4 regions of the Paenibacillus sp. P46E genome follow, and region 4 is predicted to be linked to each of the others. Evidence: predicted binding sites of a transcription regulator. Region 4 holds the regulator's gene; each other region holds the start of a gene.

Region 1 (3,389 bases), on a different contig from region 4:
CTGCTTGCTGCTTCCGCTCTGCTTAACCGTATGCTTACCGGAATTATTCCGGATATACTTGGCATCATGCAGATCGCAGGCAGTGTATATATGCTCTACCTTGCTTATCAGATCTATCGAATGGGGCGAGCGGACACCACGCCGGTGCAGACAACCAGTTTTACCTCAGGCCTGCTGATGCAGTTTATCAATCCGAAGGTGCTGCTGTTCACTCTAACCGTAATTCCCAGCTATGTATTGCCCTATTATACTTCATCATCCGCTTCGTTTCTGTTTGTGCTGATGATTACGGTTATCGGATTTCTGGCGTTTGTGACCTGGGTCGTTTGTGGTGCTGTCTTCAGAAAATTGCTGCAGCAGCAGCACCGGTTGATCAATACTCTGATGGCATTGTTTCTGGTGTACTCTGCAGTGATGGTATCAGGGATTCTATAACTTGGAGGTGAGCCGCGTGGAGAAATTCAACTATGCCAAATCAGCAGGTATCCTGGCTTTGTCGGCAAGTTTTACTGATTTCACTTACAAAAAGCATTGCCACGAGGAATATGCCATCGGCGTAACCCTGCGCGGCATACAGCAGTATAATCTGGAGGGAAGCTATCAAGCCTCCCATAAGAATGGAGTCATGCTGTTCAACCGGGAACAGTATCATGACGGCAGCTCTTATGACAGGGAAGGCATTGACTATGTGATGCTGTACATTAAGCCGGACTTGTTCTCGGAGATCCTCGGCGGCCAAGAATTGCGCTTCTCCTCCCCCATTGTCTACGATGCAGAGTTAGCATCGTGCATATTAAGACTGAATTATGCCATACAGTCGGGCAAAGATGAAGTGCTGTGCAGCGAGCTGCTAATGAAAATAGCCGGTCGCGTCACACAGAAACATTTCGATATGGGGCAGAGAACGAATAACAAGCTTGTCGAGCAGGCAAAGGAAAAAATGTATTTCAGCATAGATCACGTATTGAAGCTGGACGATCTTTGCCAGGAGTTTGGAATGTCCAAATACCAGTTCATCCGGGCATTCAAGAGCCATACCGGCATCTCACCTTATCAATTCTTCCTGAACTGCAAAGTAGAACATGCCAAGCAAGCCATCGAGCGGACCAAGGATGTCTATACTGCCGTCACCGAATGCGGATTTACGGATCTGACCCATCTCAACAGGCATTTCAAAAGTATGTTCGGCATTACGGCCTATGAATATAGGTCACAGCTGAATTGAGAGATCGGCAGTCATGCGAAACAAAGATTAACGGTTCTGGACTACTGGAGCTCAGGCAACAATTTGATTTCTTCCTTGCCTCCGTTCCATTCCACTTGCATTTTCACCACAGAATCCTGATCAGCAATGGAACCGTTCCCTCCTGAAGATCCCAGATTATATATAAAGGAAGGCGAAGTTGCATCAGACAGGGTTCCACTTCCTTTATGGCCGCCTTCTGTGCTGTATTCATATTTCATTTCACCCGATGGCCCCGGCTTTTTGCCGATATATTTCAAGAACAATCTTGTGATATGGTTGTCACTGTCCTTCTTCAGTTGATAGACGTAATAAGTGGACACCCAGTTATCAGTGTGTCCTTTATATGAATAGATGAAATTAAGATCCTTGGCAGTCTCAATATCCTTAATATCCTGCTTATCAATCCCGTCATATATGTTGTGCTTTCCACTACACCCACTAATCCATACTATGGTGCTTAACAGCAACAGAACGAAAATCCGCTTCATATTCATCACCTCGACTAATAGTCACCCATCTATTTTCCATTATACAGCTATTCACAGGAAATCCGTGCTTTAAATCCCTGTTGTATACAAAAAAGCCTGTAGATTCCGAACCCGGAATGGGTCAGCTCTACAGGCTTTTCAATAAGATTTTATAATAGCTATGATTCAGAAGCTCAATTATTTCACGGCTGTTTCGCCGGTAACTTTACCTTCAAGAACAGCACTTGTTTTCAGATCATCGCTTTTAAAGTACAGGTTGCCGTCAATTGTTGCTGTTTTATCCAAAGTAAATCCCTTGGCTTCTACATATACGTCACCTTTGATCGTTCCGCCCTGCACTTTGAAGTTTTCACTTTGTACAGTGACCTTAGGAGCAGTCAGCGTGTAGCTGGCAGTGATCTTGTGGTCTGCATCCTGTGCGTACAGAGCCAGTTTACGGTAGATAGCATTTTCTGCTTTGCCTTTATCATGGAATTCACCGGCAACAACCACATCAGTGTCAACAGTCAGGTCATTCAGAATCGCTACAATCCAGTTACCATCTGCACTAACGGCTTTGGTAAAGGCATCTGCTTGGTTCACGATGGATGCTGTGCTTTGTGCATCTGTAGTAGTTGCCGCTGCACTTGCAGCCGGTGATGCGCTAGCCGCTTCTTTCGCATTATTATTATTATTTCCGCAACCCGACAACAACGCTGCCGCCACACCTGCAACCAATAATCCTTTTACTAGCTTCACAATAATTCCCCCTGTTTTTGGTATATTCATATTATATATTAAAATTTTAATAAAAACAACGTGATTAATTTCACGAAATTGTGTCTATCACTTTTTATCTTTATAAAATTAAGGCATTGGACGAATAGACGCTAGCAGGTTAAGCCATTTCATCCAGCCTTACACATCTCAGATTCCTGGTCTTCAGCTGCAGCAATACTTCCTCCAAAGCCTGCAGCATATAATGCGGGGCATTGCCATCTGCCCCCAGTGTATCCCCGCTGTCATGCAGTAAAATAATGGACCCGTCCTTCATCCGGTCTAACAGCGTGGAGCGCAGGGAGGTCTGACATCTCTCGCGGCTCCAATCATGTCCCATTATCGACCACAGCACAATCCGGTACTGCCTGAGCCGCAAGAAATCAAACACATTGATGAGTCCCCAGGGCGGACGGTAATGATTGGGCCTGGTTCCGATAATAGACTCCACAATATCTGCAGTCCGCTCCAGGTGCCCTTGCCGGATGGTGCCTGGGAGCATCAGCCAATTGGACGTATGAACATAGTTGTGAATACCAATCTGATGGCCTTCCCGGTCCATTCTTCGGATCAGCTCGGGGTATTGTTCCGCTTGAGCACCAAGAACGAAAAAGGTGGCTTTCACTTGATGCAGCTTCAGAAGATCCAGTAGCCTAGGCGTATACTCCGGATGCGGCCCGTCATCAAATGTAAAGGCCACCTGTTTGGGAGTCGTCCCTTGGCGCAATACACCATATCCAGTCAGCCTTGTGATCAGACTTGGTGCTAACATGTACAAAAAAAAGATAGTGACCATTCCAATTGCTAGATAAATGAGCATCGCTTCCTCCTTCATCCGTTATGTATATTAGCCTGGCAGCTTCTCTCCGGGGGAAAAACGGTTTTTCAGTGAGGAACGT
Region 2 (3,389 bases), on a different contig from region 4:
CCGACCATCCGGTGCTGGAAGAAGATACGGCCTGGAACGAAGCATCGTCAGAAGAGCTGGTTGATTACATTATCAACAAGCATCACAACTATTTGCGCGAGGAGCTGCCGCTCATCGCCCAGAATGTAACAAAGGTCTTCCGCGTCCATGGAGAGGATTCTCCGCACTTGGCTGAGGTGTACCGCTTGTTCCATACGCTTCGTGAGGAATTGCTGGAGCACACGGCCAAGGAAGAAGAAAGTGAATTCCCCAAAATGCTGGCCTATGATAAAAATCCAACCGCTGAAGGGTTGGCTGAGCTGCGCGGACTGCTAAGTACGCTGGAGGAGGAGCATGACGGGGCAGGAGATATTTTACGCGAGCTGCGGAGAGTTACAGGGGATTTCACCCCACCGGAGCATGCTTGCACCACTTACCGTCTGACCTATGCCCGTCTTGAAGAGCTGGAGGGCATGACCTTTGAGCATGTCCATCTGGAGAACAACATTCTTTTCCTGCGCTACCAATAGAAAATTAACATTTCATAAGTCCCTTCGGGGACTTTTTTTGTGCTGGAATAAGGAGTATTTGAGAACGGCACCCGTTTACGTTATTCTTAAAAAAGACAATGTACATAATCAAGACATGTCTGAACAGCAGCGGAAAGCTGGAGTCAGGCGGGAGAAGGCGGTGCCGGGAATGTCCGCGAAGTGGGTGTGGCGTATTTTACTGGGAATAATGATAATTGCAACCTTGAGCGGCTGCTCATCGGTTCTTGGCACTCCAACAGATGGGAACGATGCCGGGACTGGAAATGCCGGACCAGGCTTTTCGGTTCGGGTCGGTGACAGCGAGCTGGCTGGAAGCGCGGGCAGGCAGCTAAGTGAAGCCTATACAGATGGGTTGACGCTCATCGAGCTGCTCAAGAACAGTGGCGTAGCCACGTTTGCGGATGACGGGAACAAGATTCTGGCAGTCAACAAAGTATCTTTGAGTCCCGAGTGGATTTGGGAGATTCAATTGAACGGCAAAAAAATAACGGATTGGAACAGCCGCGTTGACCGCGGGGATACCCTCGTTGCTGAAGCTGTCCCAGCAGCAAGCGGGGCAGAGTTGCAGCCGGTCATTTTCACTGTTAACGGGGGTAGTGAGCAGCCGCAAATGACGCATTCTTACGTGCTGCCGTATACCGAGGACCTGTCCGTACGGGGTGTATTGAAGACCAGTGGAATGGTGCAGCTCTCCGAGGATAATAAGACGATAATCAGTATTATGGATTACAAGCCACTCAGTAATGAGGCATGGATGCTGAAGGTAAATGGCAAGCAACTGCTGGACACCGGGATCGATATGAAGCTTAGACCACAGGATACTCTGGAGGTTGTGCTTGTGTTGCTCTAAATGAAGTACTATTTCGCCACATTCCTTAGGCTTACGTCAAGGAATATGGCGTTTTTTTGTGTCCCAAAAGAGTTAAGGAAGCGTGATTAAAATTATGTGAAATGCTTCACAATTGGTGTGACTGCAATCACAAATCCGCTTTAAATTTTAACAGTATAATTTCTTTATCAAATCATGTTGTGATGAAGTTCAGATGCATGAAGGAGGGTCATGACAGTGACAGTGGAGAGAGAAAAGCTAGTACTCATAGGTAACGGAATGGCAGGAGTAGGCACAATTGAGCAGATTTTGAAGCTTGGCGGCGCTTATGATATTACTGTGTTCGGAAGTGAGCCGCATCCCAATTACAATCGCATTATGCTGTCCTACGTTCTGGAAGGCAGTAAAACAATCGAAGACATTATCCTCAATGACCGCCAGTGGTATGCGGATCATCATATTACTTTGCATACAGGAACTACAGTTATCCGTATTGATGAAGCATCTCGGCAGATCATCACAGATAATGGACTGTCTGTTGCCTATGACAAAGCGATCATTGCTACAGGCTCGAACTCGTTCATTCTGCCAATACCGGGAAGCGACAAGGAAGGGGTAGTTGGCTTCCGTGATATCGCAGATTGTGATGCCATGCTTGCAGCAGCCAAGCAGTACCGCACGGCAGCAGTTATCGGGGGCGGACTCCTGGGACTGGAAGCGGCCAAAGGACTTGTGAATCTCGGCATGGACGTTACGGTTGTGCATCTGCTGGAAGATCTGATGGAGCGCCAGCTGGATCATACAGCTTCCTCCATGCTTCAGGCAGAACTGGCCCGCCAGGGCGTGAAGTTTGCTATGGGCAAGCAGACCGTTGAGCTGACCGGGTATGAACGTGTGAACGGACTTCGCTTCAGTGACGGAACGGAGCTGGCCGCGGATTTTGTAGTCATGGCTGTGGGAATTAAGCCGAATACACAACTCGCCAGAGAAAGCGGCATTACGGTAAATCGCGGGATTGTTGTCGATGACTATCTGCAAACCTCGATGCCGGATGTATATTCCGTAGGTGAATGTACAGAACACAGAGGAACTTGTTATGGTCTGGTTGCACCGTTGTTCGAGCAAGGAATGGTGCTTGCGAAACATTTGTGCAACGTGCCAACTCAGCCTTATGAAGGTTCGGTTGTAGCCACCAAGCTAAAAATCTCTGGAGTAGATGTCTTCTCTGCCGGTGAGTTCACAGAAACCGCAGAGCACACGGTCATCTCAGCCAAAGATGAATGGAAGCGGACCTACAAGAAGATTTTGCTCAACAATAATACCATTGTCGGAGCAGTCCTCTTCGGCGATGTCACGGAATCGGCCAGTCTGCAGAAGCTGGTGAAGCAGGGTGCAGAAATGACTGAGGAGATTTACAGCGAGGTTATGGGCACAGGCTGCTGTGGCGGAGGCGGAGCGAAAAAGAGCTTGTCGGTGGAAACGATGGCCGATGAAGAGATTGTCTGCGGCTGCAACGGGGTGACCAAGAAAGCCATTGTTGATGCTGTTACGGAGAATGGTTTCACCACTGTAGATGAGATTAAGGCCTGCACCGGGGCTACCCGTTCCTGCGGGGGCTGTAAGCCAGTCGTGGAGCAGATATTGCAATTTGTCCTTGGGGACAGCTTCCAGCAGAGTGCCAAGCAGGGGATCTGCAGCTGCACCACTCTAAGCCGAGATGAGATCGTAGCCGAAATCACCTCCAAAGGCCTGAAAACGACCAAGGAGGTCATGAATGTACTGGACTGGAAGCAAGCCGAGGGCTGCTCCAAATGCCGTCCGGCGGTGAACTATTATCTCGGTATGATCTATCCGGACACTCATGAGGATGAGAAGGAGTCGCGCTTCGTCAACGAACGGATGAGTGCGAATATTCAGAAGGACGGTACTTTTACGGTTGTACCTCGTATGTATGGCGGAGTCACGACACCGGAGGATTTGAAACGGATCGCCGACGTCTCCTTGAAATATGATGTTAAGGTTGTAAAGGT
Region 3 (3,389 bases), on a different contig from region 4:
TCGCAGTGTAAACAGCCAGTTGAATATTTTAACCCCGGTAGGTACAGCTATTGCCATCGTGGTGATGGAGAAGAAGCTGTTGACCATAACGCCTTGACCCATGGTATAGAAATGGTGAGCCCATACCAGGAAGGACAAGAGGGAGATGATCAGCATACTGAATACCATGGAGGTATAGCCGTACAGGTTCTTTTTGGAGAAGGTGGCGATAATTTCGCTATAAATACCAAAGGCCGGCAGAATAACGATATATACCTCAGGATGTCCCCAAACCCAGAACAGGTTCGCCCAGAGCATATCCATCCCGCCGTTGGCCATAGTGAAGAATTGGGAGCCGAACAGGCGGTCGAACATCATCAGCGCCAGAGCCACGGTCAGAACCGGGAAGGCGAAGACGATAATCACGTTGGTGATCAATACGGACCAGGTGAACATCGGCATCTTCATCAGCTTCATGCCCGGTGCGCGCATTTTAAGAATGGTTACGATAAAGTTGACGCCTGTGATCAGAGTCCCGATACCGGAAATCTGCAGCGCCAGGGAGTAGTAGTTGTTGCCGACCGTCGGACTAAACTCCAGACTTGCCAGCGGGAAGTAGGCCGACCATCCGGCATCCGGCGATCCGCCGATGACGAAGGAAATGTTAAGCAGCATGGCCCCCATAAAGAAAAGCCAGAAGCTGACGGCGTTCAGACGCGGGAAAGCTACGTCGCGTGCGCCGATTTGCAGCGGTACGATAACATTCATCAGACCGATAATGAACGGCATGGCCATGAAGAGGATCATAATCAGACCGTGGGTGGTAAAGACCTCATTATAGTGCTGTGCGTCGAGGAACTTCATTTCCGGCGCTGCGGTTTGCAGACGCATCATCATCGCGTCCACGCCTCCGCGGAACAGCATGAGCAGCGCGGCCAGGATATACATGACGCCGATTTTCTTATGGTCGACCGTGGTCAGCCATTCGCGCCAGAGGTAGCCCCATTTTTTGAAATAGGTAAGCCCGACGAGAATCCCGATAGTAGCAAGTGCGATACTGATCATGGCTCCGTATATCAAGGGTTCGCCGTGAACCTTAAATTTGTCTAAATCCATTAGGGTGGCTCCTTTCAGGTTCTTTCATCGAGCGGTACATTAAGAATTGCTGTTTTGCGTCTGTTCATCTACCGGTGAGCTTGGCAGCGGCTGTTCGACTTCCGGATTCGGTTTACTGTCGAACTCGGTCTGGCTCGAAGGCTCCGGTGAAGGATGGATATCCTTATTGTCCTGATGATCCATATTTCCGTTATCCATATCCATCTCCTTGCCTTCACCGCTCATATGCTCGCTGTGGTCTCCCGGAGGAGGGCTGAATTCCAGATGGGTGGAAGAATACGTTTTACGTCCAAGGAAATCGGTGGCGAGCAGGCCCTTGAATTCCTCCTCTGTAAGCTTAGGAGCCGTTTCTTTGACCTCTTTCACCCACTTGTCATAATCCTTGCTGCTCATGACAAGCGCTTCGAATTCCATGTGGGCGAAGCCTTTACCGCTGAAGTTGGCATTCTTGCCAATATATGAGCCTTCAGTATCTGCGGAAAGATGAAGCGTGGTAAGCATGTCGCTCATCGCATACTTTTGTCCGGCAAGCTGTGGGATCCATAGGCTCGTGATAGTACCGAAAGAGTACATTCTGAACTCTACTGCCCGGTGCACCGGCATATTGACATAATTGACGGTTTCAATACCTTCCTCCGGATAGCTGAAATGCCATTTCCAGTTGGAAGAAGAAGCATAGATGACGAGAGGAGTCTGGTCTTTGTAGTCTTCAGCCTGCTTCTCGACAGCGCTAGTCGTTTTGACTGTCACAACGGACAGGAAGGCTACGATAATAATCGGGATAATAATCCAGATCGCTTCGAGTACCTTGTTGCCCTCCTCGTGCTCCGGAATGTATCCTTCATTGCTTTTCTTGGCCCGGTATTTCACCAGCACGAAGATATATAAGATGTAGACAACAGCCAGAACACCGAGCATCACGAGAATTGAAAGGATGATGGTGTCAGATAAAGTTCGTGCAGACGGCCCCTTCGGGTTCAGAACAGCGAGAGAACTGCATCCCGGCAGGAGGAGAATGAGGCTGAGAAACAAAGCGTATAACGGTCCCTTTTTTTTCATATGAACTCCTTCCTTTAATAGTTCTTTTCATGCACCGATCGTTAGCGGGCAAACATTAACCTGTATCTATAGTAAGAACTACTTACCCATAATGCAAAATACATATTTTGTAATAAAAGCTATAATCGTCCTTAAAAATGTCCATTAAGTTAAATATTTGTGATCAATTTGTTACAACATCCTTAACGTATGATAAAGATCACAGTAACGGTGCGCCTTAAGGTTATTTTAAGAATGTTCAAATTTTGTTCATAATTTCACAAATGTTACTATTTTCGTCACAAATATTTAAGCCTTAAAAGGCCCGGATTCATTGGGATTTGCTTACTCTGACAGCATGCGACGAAGTTTGAGTTCTTTCTGAAAATAATGACATTATGTCATTTATCACAGCAGAACAGTTACAACTTTTTATGCTCACGGTTACAATCTCTCAAATTACGTTATATCTATGTATGCTAAAGTAATAGATAAATATACATAGATTGGAGATTGTGTCGGTGGCTATTAAAAAAGTAATGCTCTTATTCATGTCATTATTCCTGTGCTTCGGTATCATTCAAACAACAGCAAGTGCAACGGGAGTGAACAAATCTCTGAAGCTGGGGGTAGGGGATACCTTAAGCGGTATCACAGCCGTATCCCAAAATGATACCTATTATGTTCCTCTCCGCGCTTTGGCGGCAGAACTGAAGTGGACCCTCACCGGTCTTCCAGATGGTATTCAGGTCGACGGCGGGGGACGCACGCTCAGGCTGCTGGGGGATAATGGGGGAGCTAGGCTCCAGGATGGAACGGTTGTCAAGGCGGATACGTTTCTTCAGAACGGGACATTGATGGTTCCGCTGAAGATAAGCGCCTACCTCGGATATATCATTTCCTTTGAACCGGAGAAATATTTACTGCGCGTCTATGATGCTTCAGCAACCTTGGATGACGCCGGGTTCTTAAGCAAATACAAGAGCGAGCTGACGCCGCCAGTAACCCCCGAAGAACCTGCCAAAGAACCTGCAAAAACTCCTGAAGCCAAGCCGGGTACTACCCTGTATCTGACCTTTGATGACGGACCGTCAGCAACAACGTCACAGCTGCTGGATATTCTGGACAAGTATGATGTCAAAGCCACGTTCTTCATGATTGGCCCCAATATGAACCGTTATCCTTCCCAGGTGAAGCGGATTGTGGAGATGGGAAATGGTCTGGGCTTACATGGCATGACGCACCGCAAAGAGAAG
Region 4 (3,389 bases):
CAGGAAGTGCGGCTGGTCGATATCCAGGGCAATGAAATCAGCCTTCATTCCCGGAGCTAAACGTCCGGTATTCTCGAGGAAAATCGACTGTGCACCGTATTCGGTCGCCATCAGCAATGCTTCCGGTGCCGGTACTGCCGTTGGATCACCGCTCACACCTTTGTGGATCAGAGCAGCCAGTCGCATCTCCTCGAACATATCCAGATTATTATTGCTTGCCGCACCGTCAGTGCCCAGCGATACCTTGACTCCCGCACGCAACAGCTCCGGCACCCGTGCTACACCGCTTGCGAGCTTCAAGTTACTGCCCGGATTATGGGATACTCCTACGTTGTAACGCGCTAGAATCTCTATTTCTTCATCATTCAAATGAACCCCGTGAGCCACGAGAGCCGGGCGTGTGAACATCCCCAGCTTCTCCAGATGCGCTACCGGACGCAGACCGTAATCTGCGGCATTCTGCTCGACCTCCCGCCGGGTTTCGGACATGTGTGTATGCATTGGCAGGTTCAGGTCATGGGCAGCCTGTACAAATTTCACGAAAAATTCAGGAGGACAAGTGTAAGGGGCGTGCGGGGAAATCATCGTTGTGATTCTTCCATCCGCCTTTCCATGCCAGTTCCGCGCAAAGGCTATCGCCTCCACCAGCTTATGGTTCTGTACAACCTCCGGACAGAGGCCGATAACCCCGCGCATAAGCACGGCACGCATTCCCGATTGCTCAGAAACCTCAGCAACCCTGTCCATATGGTCATACATATCGAGGAAGGTGGTTGTACCACCCTTCAGCATTTCCAGCACAGACAAAGAGGTTCCCCAGTAGACATCGTCACTGGTGAATTTCTCTTCCATGGGCCACATCTTCTCCTGCAGCCAGTTCTGAAGGACCATGTCATCCCCATATCCGCGGAGCAGAGACATGGCCGTGTGGCCATGCGTGTTGACCAGACCCGGCATGAACAGCAGACGGCTGCCGTCAACGGTCTGTGTCCCTTCTTCAATGACAGGCTTGTCTTCTCCTATGTATGTGATGAGATCATTCTCTATAGTCATATAGCCGCTTAGAACCGGATTCACCGTACCCGGCACCAGAAATCGTCCATTTACAATGACAGTCTTATTGATGTTCATCTTCTACTTCGTCCTTTCCATCATGCAAATAATAGGCCAGACTCTGCAAATCGGTAGTAAAATCAGCAGCGTGAATCCGGATGTTAGACGGTGTCTTCAAGATTACAGGTGCAAAATTAAGGATCGCCTCAATGCCTGAATCCACCAGAATATCTGCAACATTCTGTGCTTCACTATCCGGTACAGTGATAATACCGATGCGGATACCCTGCTCGCGGATCGTGCTTCCCAGCTCTTCCATGGGCTGGACAACGAGTGAGTTGATTTTCTGCCCGACCTTAGGAGCATAGGAATCAAAAACAGCAGTGATTTTCATCGTGTCCTTCAAGTATGCATTGTAATTAGAGAGCGCATGGCCGAGATTACCAGCACCCACTAATGCCACGTTGATCTGCTGGTCAAGCTTCAGGATATGACGGATTTTCTCAATCAGGTATGACACATCATAGCCAATACCTTTTCTGCCGAAATCCCCGAAATAGGCCAAATCTTTGCGGATTTGCGCCGGATTCAGATCCAGTTTTTGTCCCAGTTCCTGGGAAGATACGGTGGAGATTTCACGCTTCAGAAGATCATTCAGGAAGCGCAGGTACACTGGAAGTCTGCGTACCACGGCCTCCGATATTTTATCCGATTTCATATTTTCTCCTCCTAAAAGTTTTGTGAGCAATGCATCATAGTATTACTTCGTACAAAACTCACTTCGTAAGCATATGCCAAGTTTTGTAAGCATAAGTACAATCCGTTCCCTGGCGTCTCAGCTTAAACCGGACACCAGAAGAACGGAGTTTCGTTATTCATTGGCTAGATTTGATATGATTGCAGGTTAAGATATGCTGCCGTCTTCGAGCCATTCTGCAATGCGCGGAACCATCTGATCCGTCAGCATATGCTCCATTTTGGGTCCAGGCAGCGAGTAGAGGAAATACTTTCCATAATAAGATTCGATCACCCTGGTATCATATACTATAACAATACCCCGGTCCTGGGCAGTACGCACCAGCCGGCCGAAACCCTGTTTGAAGCGGATAACCGCCTGGGGAACCGACAGCTTCATAAACGGGTTCTTTTTCTGAGCCTGAAGCAGCTCGGCCTTAGCTTCCGCAAGCGGATGGTTCGGCGGCTGAAAAGGCAGTCTGACAATGGCCAGACAGGTCAAAGCCTCACCCGGAATATCCACACCTTCCCAGAAGCTGCTTGTTCCGAGCAATACAGAGGCGGAGCTGTCCTGAAAACGCCGGATCAGCTTGCTCCGGCTGCCGCCTTCCACTCCCTGTCCCAGTACAGTTATATCCTCAGAGACGAGCGCCTCCTTCAGAGGATCAAAGACCTGGCGCAGCATTTTATAGGATGTGAAGAGCACCAGCATCCGGCCCCGTGTTGCTACAGCGGCCTCCGCCAATGAATGTACCAGCTTATCGACAAAACGGGCATCACCCACACTGCCTTTGACACTGGGGAAATCACGCGGTATCACCAGAAGTGCCTGTTCACGGTACTTAAACGGAGATGGGAGCAGCGCTGTCATCAGCCTTCCCTGTTCAGCGGACTCGCCCAGTCCCAGATTGTCAATCATAAATTGAAAGGACTTATCTACGGACAAAGTAGCTGAGGTAAGGATAATGCTTTTCTTTTTATCAAAAAAGAGTTCCTTGAGCTGGGCACTGACATCGACCGGAACGGCATACAGCTGCAGCGATTTCCCTTTATAGTTGCCGCTGCCTTCCATCCAGTAGACGATATTCTCGTCATTCAGATTCATGAAAAAGCGCACTTGTTCACGGATGGAGGCCAAGTCCTTAAATAACCCGCCGATATCCGTCACCAGACTATCCGAAGATGATTGACTCTCCGATTCACGCATTTCACTGAGCATCTTGTCGCCCTTGCGAATAATATCACTTAGACTAAGATGAAGTGTGTTCTCAAGTGCAGCTAGATCTTCCCAATCCTTGGGCTTCTTGCCCGGCAGAAGTCGGGTAACCAGTTGTCCGGCTTCTCCGGCAGCGGCGTCACTGCGTTCAGGCAGCAGGGCAAACAGTTTATCACTAAGCGTGTCCCACGATTCCTTAACCGTAAGCAGGTCCGGGTAGATCCTATCGATCACACCGCTCCATTCCGCAGCCTGCTCACTGCCTGATGACTGCAGCGTTTGACGCAGAGCAGGCAACTGGCCGCTCCGGCTGTCTTTGTAGAGACGCGTAAGCGTATGGGCGACGGTGAAGTATTTCATCTGCATGCCGAGGTGCTTGCCTGCA

The links. The regulator Rex, encoded in region 4, represses fermentation and respiration genes when NADH is low (regulators of the CRP and FNR family bind a similar motif). The targets are predictions, from matches to a motif close to TTGTGAAATATTTCACAA.
Region 1: the regulator Rex is predicted to act here: its motif matches at 2,531-2,548, upstream of A3849_RS25455 (polymer-forming cytoskeletal protein).
Region 2: the regulator Rex is predicted to act here: its motif matches at 1,475-1,492, upstream of nirB (nitrite reductase large subunit NirB).
Region 3: the regulator Rex is predicted to act here: its motif matches at 2,400-2,417, upstream of qoxA (cytochrome aa3 quinol oxidase subunit II).

What each region holds. Positions count from the first base shown of each region.
Region 1 covers NZ_LVYZ01000067.1:6,393-9,781, forward strand. Annotated here, with positions in the region: gene A3849_RS25440 (LysE family translocator) at 1-435, shown strand, start outside; gene A3849_RS25445 (AraC family transcriptional regulator) at 452-1,225, shown strand; gene A3849_RS25450 (hypothetical protein) at 1,267-1,734, opposite strand; gene A3849_RS25455 (polymer-forming cytoskeletal protein) at 1,912-2,472, opposite strand; gene A3849_RS25460 (polysaccharide deacetylase family protein) at 2,612-3,310, opposite strand; gene A3849_RS25465 (YkoP family protein) at 3,338-3,389, opposite strand, start outside.
Region 2 covers NZ_LVYZ01000028.1:109,077-112,465, forward strand. Annotated here, with positions in the region: gene ric (iron-sulfur cluster repair di-iron protein) at 1-509, shown strand, start outside; gene A3849_RS07025 (hypothetical protein) at 679-1,380, shown strand; gene nirB (nitrite reductase large subunit NirB) at 1,591-3,389, shown strand, end outside.
Region 3 covers NZ_LVYZ01000030.1:3,795-7,183, reverse strand. Annotated here, with positions in the region: gene qoxB (cytochrome aa3 quinol oxidase subunit I) at 1-1,095, opposite strand, end outside; gene qoxA (cytochrome aa3 quinol oxidase subunit II) at 1,135-2,154, opposite strand; gene A3849_RS07850 (polysaccharide deacetylase family protein) at 2,655-3,389, shown strand, end outside.
Region 4 covers NZ_LVYZ01000110.1:118,553-121,941, forward strand. Annotated here, with positions in the region: gene A3849_RS31560 (amidohydrolase) at 1-1,131, opposite strand, end outside; gene A3849_RS31565 (redox-sensing transcriptional repressor Rex) at 1,118-1,771, opposite strand; gene dinG (ATP-dependent DNA helicase DinG) at 1,958-3,389, opposite strand, start outside.